3 regions of the Albibacterium profundi genome follow, and region 1 is predicted to be linked to each of the others. Evidence: riboswitches for the same ligand, from Rfam matches in the RefSeq annotation. Region 1 holds a riboswitch; each other region holds the start of a gene.

Region 1 (3,731 bases):
GAAAGCATTAATGAAAGCAAACGCCAACAGGAATGATCTTACGGGTGTTTGGGATCAGCTGCAGAGTCTTTTTTCGCTCGTTCGCGATTATACGAACGGTAGTTATAAAAGTATACCTAAAAAGTCACTGATTGCCATTTTGGCGGGAATCGTATATTTTCTCTCACCGGTTGATATGTTTCCCGATTTTGTGCTTGGTTTTGGTCTGGTCGATGATATGTTTATTATTGGACTCGTGATAAAACAGGTATCAAAAGACCTTGAAAAATACCAACTGTGGAAAGCAGAACAGGAAGTTTCTGTGGAAATCACCAATCAATATTCCCAATAAGATTGTATCTTTAAGATATGAAGAAAACGATCATATTCGGATTTGTCCTAGCCTATTGTTTTATGGTGCCGTACTCGTTGCTCATTCAACACGTCTCCGCACAAAAAAAGGACAGTAAATCAAACTACCCAACTATTGGCTCAATCAAGGTTCTGAAACCAGAACTCAACAAGGTTATAAAAGCCGATGCTAAGATTGAAGTTTTAGCTGAGGGATTTAAATGGACCGAAGGAGCGCTATGGGTTGACAAGGAGGATATGTTACTCTTCTCAGATATCCCAAACAATAAAATACACAAGTGGACCGAAAAAAGCGGCATTGAGGACTATCTGTTTCCGTCAGGTTACACAGGTAAACAAGATCGTCCGGGGGAACCGGGGTCAAATGGTCTGATCGTCAATAAACAGGGTGAATTAATCCTAACTCAACACGGCGATCGTCGAGTAGCAAAGATGGCAGCACCTATAACCAGCCCAAGTGCTGATTTTATTCCGTTGGTTGATGGATATCAGGGCAAAAAGCTAAACAGCCCGAACGATCTTGTTCAACATAGCAATGGAGACATTTACTTTACCGACCCTCCATATGGCTTAAAGGAACAGACGATCGACAAGAGGGAACTTGACTTTTGTGGCGTCTATAAAGTTGACAAAAATGGAAATGTTACGCTACTGGTTGATTCCATTTCGTATCCAAATGGAATCGGCTTAACTCCGGACCATAAACAGCTCATTGTAGGCAATTCGGATGGAGCTGCCCCCTATCTATACCTGTATAACATATTAAACGACGGCTCACTTGAGGCTGCTGGTATTGCATTCGACTTCTCTCCTTATGGCGGCGGACCGGATGGCTTCACGATTGATAAAAAAGGAAACATTTATACGAGCGGACCTGGCGGCTTATGGATTCTAAACAAGAATTTTGAAGCTATTGGTCGAATCCGAATTCCACATCCAGTTTCTAATTGTGATCTTTCTGAAGATGAGAAAACCTTGTACGTGACGGCTAATCACCAACTACTGAGAATTAGGATGCGGTAATGGTATACTGTCTCATTAATGGCCTCAAAAGATCAACATTAATTGTATATTTGCTTCCATAAGTTCTTTTATTTCTTCAATCAAACCGAATAGGTCTTGCTTAGCTGCAAATTAAAAGGGAATCGTGTGTAAATCACGAACTGTCGCGCAACTGTAAGTAACGACCAGTCTTTATCCATTGAAAATCCACTGTCTTGAGAACCAGACGGGAAGGATGATAAAGATGTTACAAGTCAGGAGACCTGCCTATATCGAATTGACGATGCTTTCGCGAATTGAAGCAGAAGTCAGGTATGATACCTCCTATTCGTCCCTCTTGGTTGGATATTTAGCAACAGTGTCTCCCCTTACTCCTCTATTTTAATTTAAAAAAAGCATTACGAAGTTTAGCAAAGAGCTTTTAACTGATCTATTTATCTTTTAAAAAGCAACGAAACATGCTAACAAACAATCTTGGCTATCCGCGTATTGGTAGCCATCGGGAACTCAAAAAAGCCTGCGAGCAATATTGGTCAGGCAAGACGACTCAGCGAGAACTATTGCAGGTTGGGAAACAAATCCGCCTGCATAACTGGCAGCTGCAAAAAAGCGCGGGTATCGATCTCATCCCGTCTAACGACTTTTCCTTTTACGATCAGGTTTTGGATATGTCCTTAACCGTGGGAGCAATTCCTTCAGTCTACAACCAAATTATTTTAGATCGGGAAAATACAGAACTCGACCTTTACTTTGGAATGGCACGTGGCTACCAGCAAAAGGGATTGGACATCACAGCCATGGAAATGACCAAATGGTTCGATACCAACTATCATTACATCGTACCAGAATTCTACAAAAACCAACAATTTACGTTTTTCTCAAGAAAAGTAGTCGATGAATTCTACGAAGCTAAACAGGCTGGAATGCTTACAAAGCCCGTCCTGATTGGACCTATCTCCTACCTTCTCTTAGGAAAGGAAAAAGAAGCAGGTTTTCATCGTATTGAATTGTTAGAAAATCTTCTCCCTGTTTATTTCGAGATTTTAAACGAATTGAAAAACAATGGCGTCGAGTGGGTGCAGTTTGATGAACCATTTCTGGCTTTGGATCTTAGTGATAAAGAAAAAAAGTACTTTAAGTCGGTATACAAACAGATACGGTCAAAATTTCCCGGCATTCAAATCTTAGTGGCCAGCTATTTTGAAGGACTCAGAGATAATATCGACTTAGCATGCTCATTACCAGTTGACGCTCTGCATATCGATTTGGTAAAAGATCCAGCACAACTTAACGATGTGCTTGTTTCCTTACCTGATACGACAAAACTTTCTTTAGGAGTTGTTGATGGACGGAATATCTGGAAAAATGATTATGCAAGCTCATTGGCACAGATTCAACAGGTTGTCGATAAAATCGGCGATGAGCGGGTTCTGGTAGCAGCATCCTGTTCGCTACTACATTCTCCTTGCGATTTAGAGCTTGAAACAAATGACAGCATACTGGTTCCGGAAATCAAACAATGGTTAGCATTCGCCAAACAGAAGGTTTATGAAATCGTCAGCTTAAAGAAGCTGGCAACCGAAACTGCTGATGAAGGTTTAAAAAAAGAATTCATGAATAACCAGCACGCGACGAATAGCAGGAAAACGTCGTCCCTGATCCACGATCGTGCTGTAAAAGAACGTGAGAAAAGAGTTGAAAGTACTGAATTCCAAAGAGCAAGTCGATTTGATATTCGAAAGGAAAAACAAAGAGAGGTATTAAATCTCCCGCTTTTTCCGACTACAACAATAGGCTCCTTTCCTCAAACACGTGATATTAGAGCACAACGGGCACTCTTCAAAAAAGGACATATTAATTTGGAAGAGTATGAGCGGGCTTTGAAACTTGAAACCGAGAAAGCAATCCGCTGGCAAGATGAAATCGACTTGGATGTTTTAGTTCACGGTGAATTTGAACGAAATGATATGGTTGAATATTTCGGTGAACAATTGAACGGTTTCGTTTTCACTAAAAACGGGTGGGTGCAAAGTTATGGTTCTCGTTGTGTTAAACCGCCTATCATATATGGTGATATATCAAGACAAAAACCCATGACCATTGCGTGGACGCAATACGCACAGAATTTAACCAATAAATTAGTTAAAGGGATGCTTACAGGACCAGTTACCATTTTACAATGGTCCTTTGTCCGCGACGATCAGCCCAGATCGGCTACCTGCAACCAGATTGCCTTAGCAATTCGCGATGAAGTTGAAGACCTTGAAGCTGCCGGAATAAAAGTCATCCAAATTGACGAGCCTGCTATTCGGGAAGGTCTTCCGCTTCGAAAAAGCAAATGGCAAGCCTACCTTCATTGGGCTATTAAAGCTTTCCGC
Region 2 (3,731 bases), on a different contig from region 1:
CCTAAAGCGCGATGCCTTTTGGCAAAGCGATTGGCAGAAGCTAAGTAGTAATTATCTTCCGTTTTGGCAATGAATTCTTGTAATACTGCATCCAGAAAGAACGTAGCCAGCCGCACAGCGCCTGTATCTTTCCATTCATCGTATAACTCCAGGTTCATCGATGAGAGGCAACAAATAAAGGATTCGTCGAAACTGGATGGTAAAGCAATCTCTGAGCATAGATTACTCGAGTATATTTTCAGGTTTTTATCCTTATATACCTGTGGTTTGTTTCGGTTGATGTTATCCGAGAAGAATAGATAGGGGAGTCCTTTTTGCTGACGGCTCTCCAGTACTTTTGCCCAGATTTTACGTTTATCCATGTCGCCGTCAATCATGTCCTGCATCCAGTAGTCGGGTACACAAATACCTGTAAAAAGATTTTGTATGGGATTGCCGATATTCTTGATTTCCAAGAATTCACCAATATCCGGATGATCAATATCCAAATAAGCAGCAAAGGCCCCGCGCCGAACGCCGCCCTGCGAGATGGTATCCATGGCGGTATCAAATAGTTTCATAAAGCTAACGGCACCGCTACTTTTCCCATTGTCGGTAACCGCACTGCCGCGTTCGCGGAGTTCACCAAAATAACCGGAAGTGCCACCGCCAATTTTGGTTTGCATAATCACCTCACCGAGTTTATGAGTGATGCTTTCTATATTGTCCGGTACGTAAACATTGAAACAAGAGATCGGTAGGCCTCTTTCGGTACCCATGTTTGCCCAAATCGGCGAGCTTAAGCTCATCCAGCCTTTTTCGATCATCTCGATAAACGGTTCGCAAAGTTCAGGCTTATAGAGTCGCTTAGCGGCCGCCATAGCGATCCGTTCGATAGCCGTTTTTGTCGTTTCGCCTTTGAGCAGATAACCTCGGTTGAGGATTTGCTGACTTTCTTCATTTAACCACCAAAGTCTTTCCATCTTCGTCAATTATAATTTTTAAAACAGGGATTTTTTGTTTAAAATAAGTCGTTTGCAGTAATACTTTTATCATGTTTGGTGTAGTCTACCGGCCTTTTGGCAAAGAAATCATCCATGCTGTTTGCAAATACTTCTTCTTCAAACCACACCATCGGCTGATAATCGCTTTCAGATACATTGAAGGCTCTCGGCATTCCAATTCTGCGCAAGCTGTCATCCGCACGATACTTCATGAAGTTCAGGAGGTTGGTCTTGTTCACGCTCTCAATTTCCCCACTCTCAAATATCCAGTCCAATATCTCCGCTTCTACCTCAATTGAGTTTCTGACAATATCCATAATGCGGTTCTTCGTCTCGTCGTCGAAATATTCAGGAAACTCTTCTTTGATTTTGTTGACAATGTAAATGCCTGCATTCGCATGAATTTGTTCATCCACCGAGGTCCAGGCAATAATGTTGCTCACGTTTTTCATCGCCCCTTTGAAGCGCGTAAAGGAAAGGATGATAGCGAACTGGCTGAACAGGGAAACATTCTCGATCAAAATGGAGAATAGAATCAGAGAGAAAAGATATTCCTTCTCATCTTCAGATTTGGTATGTGCCAGGGCCTCTGAGAGATAGTCGACACGCTTTTTTATAACCGGAACATCAATCAACTGTTCAAATTCATTATTATAACCGAGTACATCCAGCAACCTTGAATAAGCTTCCGAGTGTCTGAATTCGCATTCAGCAAAGGTGCTTCCCAAGCCATTAAACTCTGGTTTCGGTAGGTGATGATACAGGTTGCCCCAGAAGGATTTTACGGCAACTTCGATTTGTGCAATCGCCAGCAGGCTTTTTTTAATAACTTCCTTTTCATTGGCATCCAAATGGGAGTGGAAATCTTGGACGTCGGCAGTGAAGTCTACTTCTGAATGGACCCAAAATGATTTGTTAATAGCTTCTGTAAAGTTCAGAATTTCGGGGTACTCGAAAGGTTTGTAATTTACCCTCTTGTTAAAAATGCTCATACTACTTTGTGTTTTAAATTGAAAAAAACAAATTAAAAAGTAGGATGTACAAACGGATACGGGCTGAAGGGTCTTGAGATCAATACCTTAAAGTATTCATTCGGACATTTACTTTTTTTGCGAAAGCAAAGTCTAGCGAAAAAGGAAGGTGATCTGGCTTATAGAATAATTCCTACTTACAGTTGCGCGACAGCTCATGAATTTCACACGATTCCCCTTTTTTATTAGTGTAATACCTGATCGCTATGATTTTACATCAAGACAAATCTATTGTTTTAATTGATGAGTGGGGTAAATATTTATCAACAATAACACCGTTATTCACAAACGTGAATGCAAAGCTTAAATGGTCCACTCGTCGTGTACCACGCCAACCAAGTAATAGTTGCCGTTGACCTGCTTGAATATCAAGCGAAGAGCCCGCCAGTCCATGCCACTGTATTTTTCTTCGAAGCCGGAGAAATGACTTTCAGTGAATTGTGTTCCTGGGTAAATTTCTTCTTGGTTGTTGATACTATTCCCGGATGCAATGGATTCATTAACGCTAAAAGTTTCCGGTTCCAGAAAATCTACATCGTAGACATACCTGTCAAAATACTCCTTTGCGGTGAGTTTAATGTCATCGCCTGTTCCGTCTGCTGCGCCCCAGATCTGTTCTTCCTCACTGTTCACCGCGCTCAGAAAATCGGCTTGTGATAGGTGGACGTCTGTGTCAGGACGAATATAAGCGTAGGGAGAGAAGCGAACGCCTTCATCCGGATGGATGTATTGTGCGATTGCTTCATAGTTTTTATCCTTGAATTCCTTTAAGATCGCTTTGCTGACCTGGGTCAAATCCGTTCTGACAATAGCCGTATCCGTCGAGTCGCTTGCAACATTCAGCGAGTCGCTTTGATCTTCGCTTTGTTGGTTGTTGCTATTATTACAGGACGCGAACAGGGTAAGCGCGATAATAAATACGAAAAATCTTTTCATGTTTTCTAATCTTGAATACGTATAAATGTAATAAAAAAATAGTAGAAGGAAAGCTAAGAGCGGAAAACAATGCCAAAAAGATAAAGCGACATTTTGACAAGATGCAGTTGTCAACTTGCAAAGTACACGTTTTAATTGAACAGTGGTCAAACAGTGGTCAACCAGACTTCAAGCAGTCCTTAACCAATGGTAAAAGGACTGGTTGGGGACTATACAATCACAGTTTGTCCATGGTTTGTTTAGAAGAATGTATTATTCGTTTCTTATTGATTTAGTTCGGGCTTTTTACTGAATGAGCTGATGGTATTGCTCAGTGAAGTTTGGACGTTGGCCGGTTGACGTAATCCGAAAAATATTTAAAAATGTTTTTGATTTTTAACAAAAGATACTACCTTTGCAATCCATAATTAATCCTATACCTGCGGAAGTGGCGTAATTGGTAGCCGCACCAGACTTAGGATCTGGCGCCTCACGGCGTGGGGGTTCGAGTCCCTTCTTCCGCACTTGATTCCTCTCGACATAATCGGGGGGAATTTTTGTTAAATGAATAATTAACGGCAAACGTAATAGCAGCTATGAATATTTCCCAAGAAAACATTGATGACTTGAATGCAGTAGTCAGCATAGAATTAAAACCAGAAGACTATAAAAGTCAAGTTGACAGTGCTATTAAAACTCAAGCTAAGCAAGCGAAGTTACCAGGTTTCCGTCCTGGAATGGTACCTACTTCGCATATTAAGAGAACCTATGGTAAAGCGATCTTAATCGATGAAATCAATAA
Region 3 (3,731 bases), 230 kb from region 1:
CCGTGTACTTATCTAACACCTCCACCTTATTAGAATTATTGACAATTATATACAGTTTGCTTCCGTAAACCGCCATATCGTTCCCCACATCACCCAGCCCCTTAGTAATTTCAGGATTAATTTCATTGTATATATTTCTGTGATACTCACCGGCTTGTAGATCCATATAATCCAAGGAAGCCTTATTCATATTCATATTTCCTTCGTTAAGAAGATAGAAACCTTTGATGGAAGCATCCGGATCAGCATCTTCTACTTCCTCCTTTTCTGAAGGCAGAGGTTGGTGGTCTTTTTTACAAGACTGGCCAATCAGCAAAAAGGCCATAAAAAAGACGATAATACATGTTGTTTTACTTGGTTGAGGTGATTTCATATAATTAGTGTTAAGGATAATCGATAGTGCCGCCCCGGCATTGGAAAATTGAGAATGACATCATAGTGCTGGTCAAGAACGTTGTTCACTTCCGCACGAAGCTTTAAAGTCGTTTGCTTGTGTTGCAGCGCATACCACACAGACACATCATGCGTATACCAGGGATCAACATAGTTAGCTGGGATATTCGCTTTTTGACTATAACGCTCGCCGGTATAAATAAAACTATAGTTCAATCCATAATCGTCGGCACTTAACATACCGGCAAACGAACCGCTGTGAACAGGAATGTATGGAATCTGATGCCCGAAATTAAATGCGTTCTGCGTATGATCCTCGGCCCTTTGATATGTATAATTCATCAAGCCCGAAAACTGGAGCTTAGGAGAGACCTTGCCTACGACTTTAATATTGGTCTCTAAACCGTTGATCTTCACTTCGCCCAGGTTTAACATCGTCCAGCGAAACAAGTTGGCGCTCGGAATAGCTACAATTTTATCTTTCACAAGGTTACGATAGACATCTGTTTGGATACCTATATAGTTGAAGAAAGCATGATCGACGCGTTTGAAATATGTAAAACCCATATTATACTGATGCGTATACTCCGGGCGCAGAAAAGTATTTCCGATAAATGTATAATAAAGATCATTGAACGTCGGCATCCTAAAAATAGATTTATAGAATCCTCTCAGTCGAAAGTCGCTGGACTCAAAAGGCTTCCAGCTAGCCATCACGGTTGGCGTAAAATCCTGTTGATCCCCGGCCGACTCGAACACCTGCACATCGTCATCTACATAGGTAGCCAACAAACTCCCCTGAATATAGAAACTGTTCAACCTATAGTCAGTCGCCAACGCAGCCAAGAATGTATTTCTTCTCGGAAATTGAAAGCGATACAAATTCGCATCAAGCTTATTATGTATATAATCAACTGAAAAGTTGGCGCGCCAGTTTTGACGAATACGAAAGGCATTCGCGACGGAGACATATCCTTCCTTTTGCTGGTATTTATTATCCAAAAAACCCTCCGTCGTCACATATTCAGGATCTAAATAGCGATTATAGTCGACCGCCAATTTTGCTTTTATAGCAAACCGATACCGCTCTGAAACCCGTTTCTCCACGGCCAATTGCAGAAAATTACTTTCATCCCATAAACGTTGTGAATAATCAAAACGATTTGCTACAATAGCACCCGGCAAACCTCTTTCCGATTCATAATGATAATACTTCGCCTGCCAAGACATGGTCGAGTCCGGTTTTCCAAAAAGAGCTGCTTCCAACCTAAATGCCCGAATATCTGCGTTAGTACGGGTTGCCGTCGTATCATAAACCCCGTTCGTATAGTTAAAATCATATCGGCCATGCGCGTTTGTGTATTCCGAACTTAGTCGCGCACTAAGACTTTCGTTCAGCTTATAATCCACATTCAGCGCCGAATTAAAAAGGCCAAATGACCCACTTTTCAAATGAACCGACGCATTCAAACGTTTATTCCCAGTGAAAGTCGGCTCCATACTAAGCAAAGAGATTGAACTCGCTGAAGCATAAGCCTTCGCCGGTTGGAACAGATTGGGGTCTTGTCCGTTAATCACAGAGACCTGCTCCATATTGGCAAGCGATAGCTTCCCTAAATCAACCTGTCCGTTTTGAGCATTTCCAATAGCGATACCATCATAGAATACCTGTGTATGATTAGTGCCCAAACTACGAATATTCACTGTTTTTAATCCACCAACCCCGCCATAATCCTTCAATTGAACACCCGAGAAGTAGCGGACCGCGTCGGCGACCGACAGGCTGTTTAGCTTGTCAAGAACCTCCTTATTTAAACTTTGCATTGGTACTGGAGATCGCAAAATCTCAAGCTGTTGAAGTGAATTTATTTCAACTTCGTTTAATTCATAGCTTTTAAGAGAATCAGGATCAAGCCTCCTAAGCTCCTGCGCAGCAATAGGCAATACGGATACGCACGTTAAGGAGAACGTAACAACCAGCGATACCGAAGTAAATATAAAGATCCTCATTTCATTTTGCCTAAGACATAGCAATTGAGGCATAAGAATAACTATAGGAAAAAAATAGTTTTCTCATTCCAGCTTCAATCCTCGAAAGCTATGAATATTATTAACTTTAGGCAGGTCTTCTGACTTACTCCGGCTATTCGGCCTTCCCGCCTGTAATGGCAGTGACCCTTTGGAATGAATAGCCTGTATAGGAGAATACAGCTGCGGGACAGTTTCGGAATCTCACCGAATTCCCTTTTAAGTCTCACCCATGTAGATATAGGTAGGACACCAAAAGCGAAGCAAAGATACCAACAATAAATGATAGTTTACAGCGAACTTTCACTTCCACCAGATTTCCAGTCCTAATATCCTCAATAGCAACCGTCTCTCTCTTATTTTAGGCCAAGAAACGTTAATGCCTTCGAACGAGAATGTTTTTGCTGAATAGCTGTCCGCACCCCGGTTATCAGTCTGCTTGTAATTTAACACTTTACTTATCCTGCCCTTATTCACTTATACCAGAGCAAGTTACTTCGAATTACAACCAAACTCTTCCATCCTGATTTTTATCAGCTCTACGGGATTGACGTTTGGAAGTTCAGAGGTTTTATCTTCATATTCGGATATCAGTTTCACCAAAAGCTTTAATTCTTTATAATCTGCGGTTCCAGCTTTAGAATACTTGATCTCCTCATATCTTTTGATAGCTGACTTATACTCACCTTCCGATTAATCAAAAACCACATTTGCTTTTTCATACCTTAATTTTATTAAATTGTTGAAGCATCTATAATATCGTATTCTTGATGAGTGCCTATAAAGCGAATATCGACCAGAGCGGCATAAAGATAACTTAAATTAGTACAGTTGTAGACTCCAAGTCTTTGGATTTTAGTTGCGAAACACTATCTTCATTATTATCGTAATACTTTAAACGTAAAAAATATGAGGAGTTTCGCTATTGGTCTAAGCCTTCTAGTGATGATACTTGCCAATAACGCAGTCTACGGCCAGCTGCATCAGGCCAAGAATGTAAAGCGACCAAATATCATTGTTTTTTTGGTGGATGATATGGGCTGGATGGACACCTCCGAGCCCTTCGGCGACAGGCCGTACCCACTTAACAACACATATCATACTCCCAATATGGAGAAGTTGGCAGCGCAAGGGATGAAATTTACCAACGCCTATGCGACGCCGGTCTGCACCCCCTCGCGGGTCAGCATGCTCACCGGCATGAATGCTGCACATCATGGGGTCACTCATTGGACATCTATACATAAGGACACGCCTTCAGATCACCAGGATAGCATATTTCATCGAGTAGAGTGGAATTATAACGGATT

What was found. A riboswitch is a leader RNA that binds a small molecule or an ion and turns the genes downstream of it on or off. The one in region 1 is predicted to bind cobalamin.
Region 2: another riboswitch for cobalamin. It lies ahead of WKR92_RS03545 (ribonucleotide-diphosphate reductase subunit beta); the one in region 1 lies ahead of metE (5-methyltetrahydropteroyltriglutamate--homocysteine S-methyltransferase).
Region 3: another riboswitch for cobalamin. It lies ahead of WKR92_RS00055 (TonB-dependent receptor plug domain-containing protein); the one in region 1 lies ahead of metE (5-methyltetrahydropteroyltriglutamate--homocysteine S-methyltransferase).

What each region holds. Positions count from the first base shown of each region.
Region 1 is NZ_JBBVGT010000001.1:240,315-244,045, forward strand. It holds gene WKR92_RS01100 (YkvA family protein) at 1-331, shown strand, start outside; gene WKR92_RS01105 (SMP-30/gluconolactonase/LRE family protein) at 349-1,374, shown strand; cobalamin riboswitch at 1,449-1,638, shown strand; gene metE (5-methyltetrahydropteroyltriglutamate--homocysteine S-methyltransferase) at 1,812-3,731, shown strand, end outside.
Region 2 is NZ_JBBVGT010000002.1:505,063-508,793, reverse strand. It holds gene WKR92_RS03550 (ribonucleoside-diphosphate reductase subunit alpha) at 1-962, opposite strand, end outside; gene WKR92_RS03545 (ribonucleotide-diphosphate reductase subunit beta) at 1,001-1,975, opposite strand; adenosylcobalamin (AdoCbl) riboswitch at 2,075-2,208, opposite strand; gene WKR92_RS03540 (hypothetical protein) at 2,318-2,950, opposite strand; tRNA gene WKR92_RS03535 (tRNA-Leu) at 3,372-3,453, shown strand; gene tig (trigger factor) at 3,526-3,731, shown strand, end outside.
Region 3 is NZ_JBBVGT010000001.1:10,141-13,871, forward strand. It holds gene WKR92_RS00050 (YncE family protein) at 1-373, opposite strand, end outside; gene WKR92_RS00055 (TonB-dependent receptor plug domain-containing protein) at 370-2,403, opposite strand; cobalamin riboswitch at 2,496-2,693, opposite strand; gene WKR92_RS00060 (sulfatase) at 3,331-3,731, shown strand, end outside.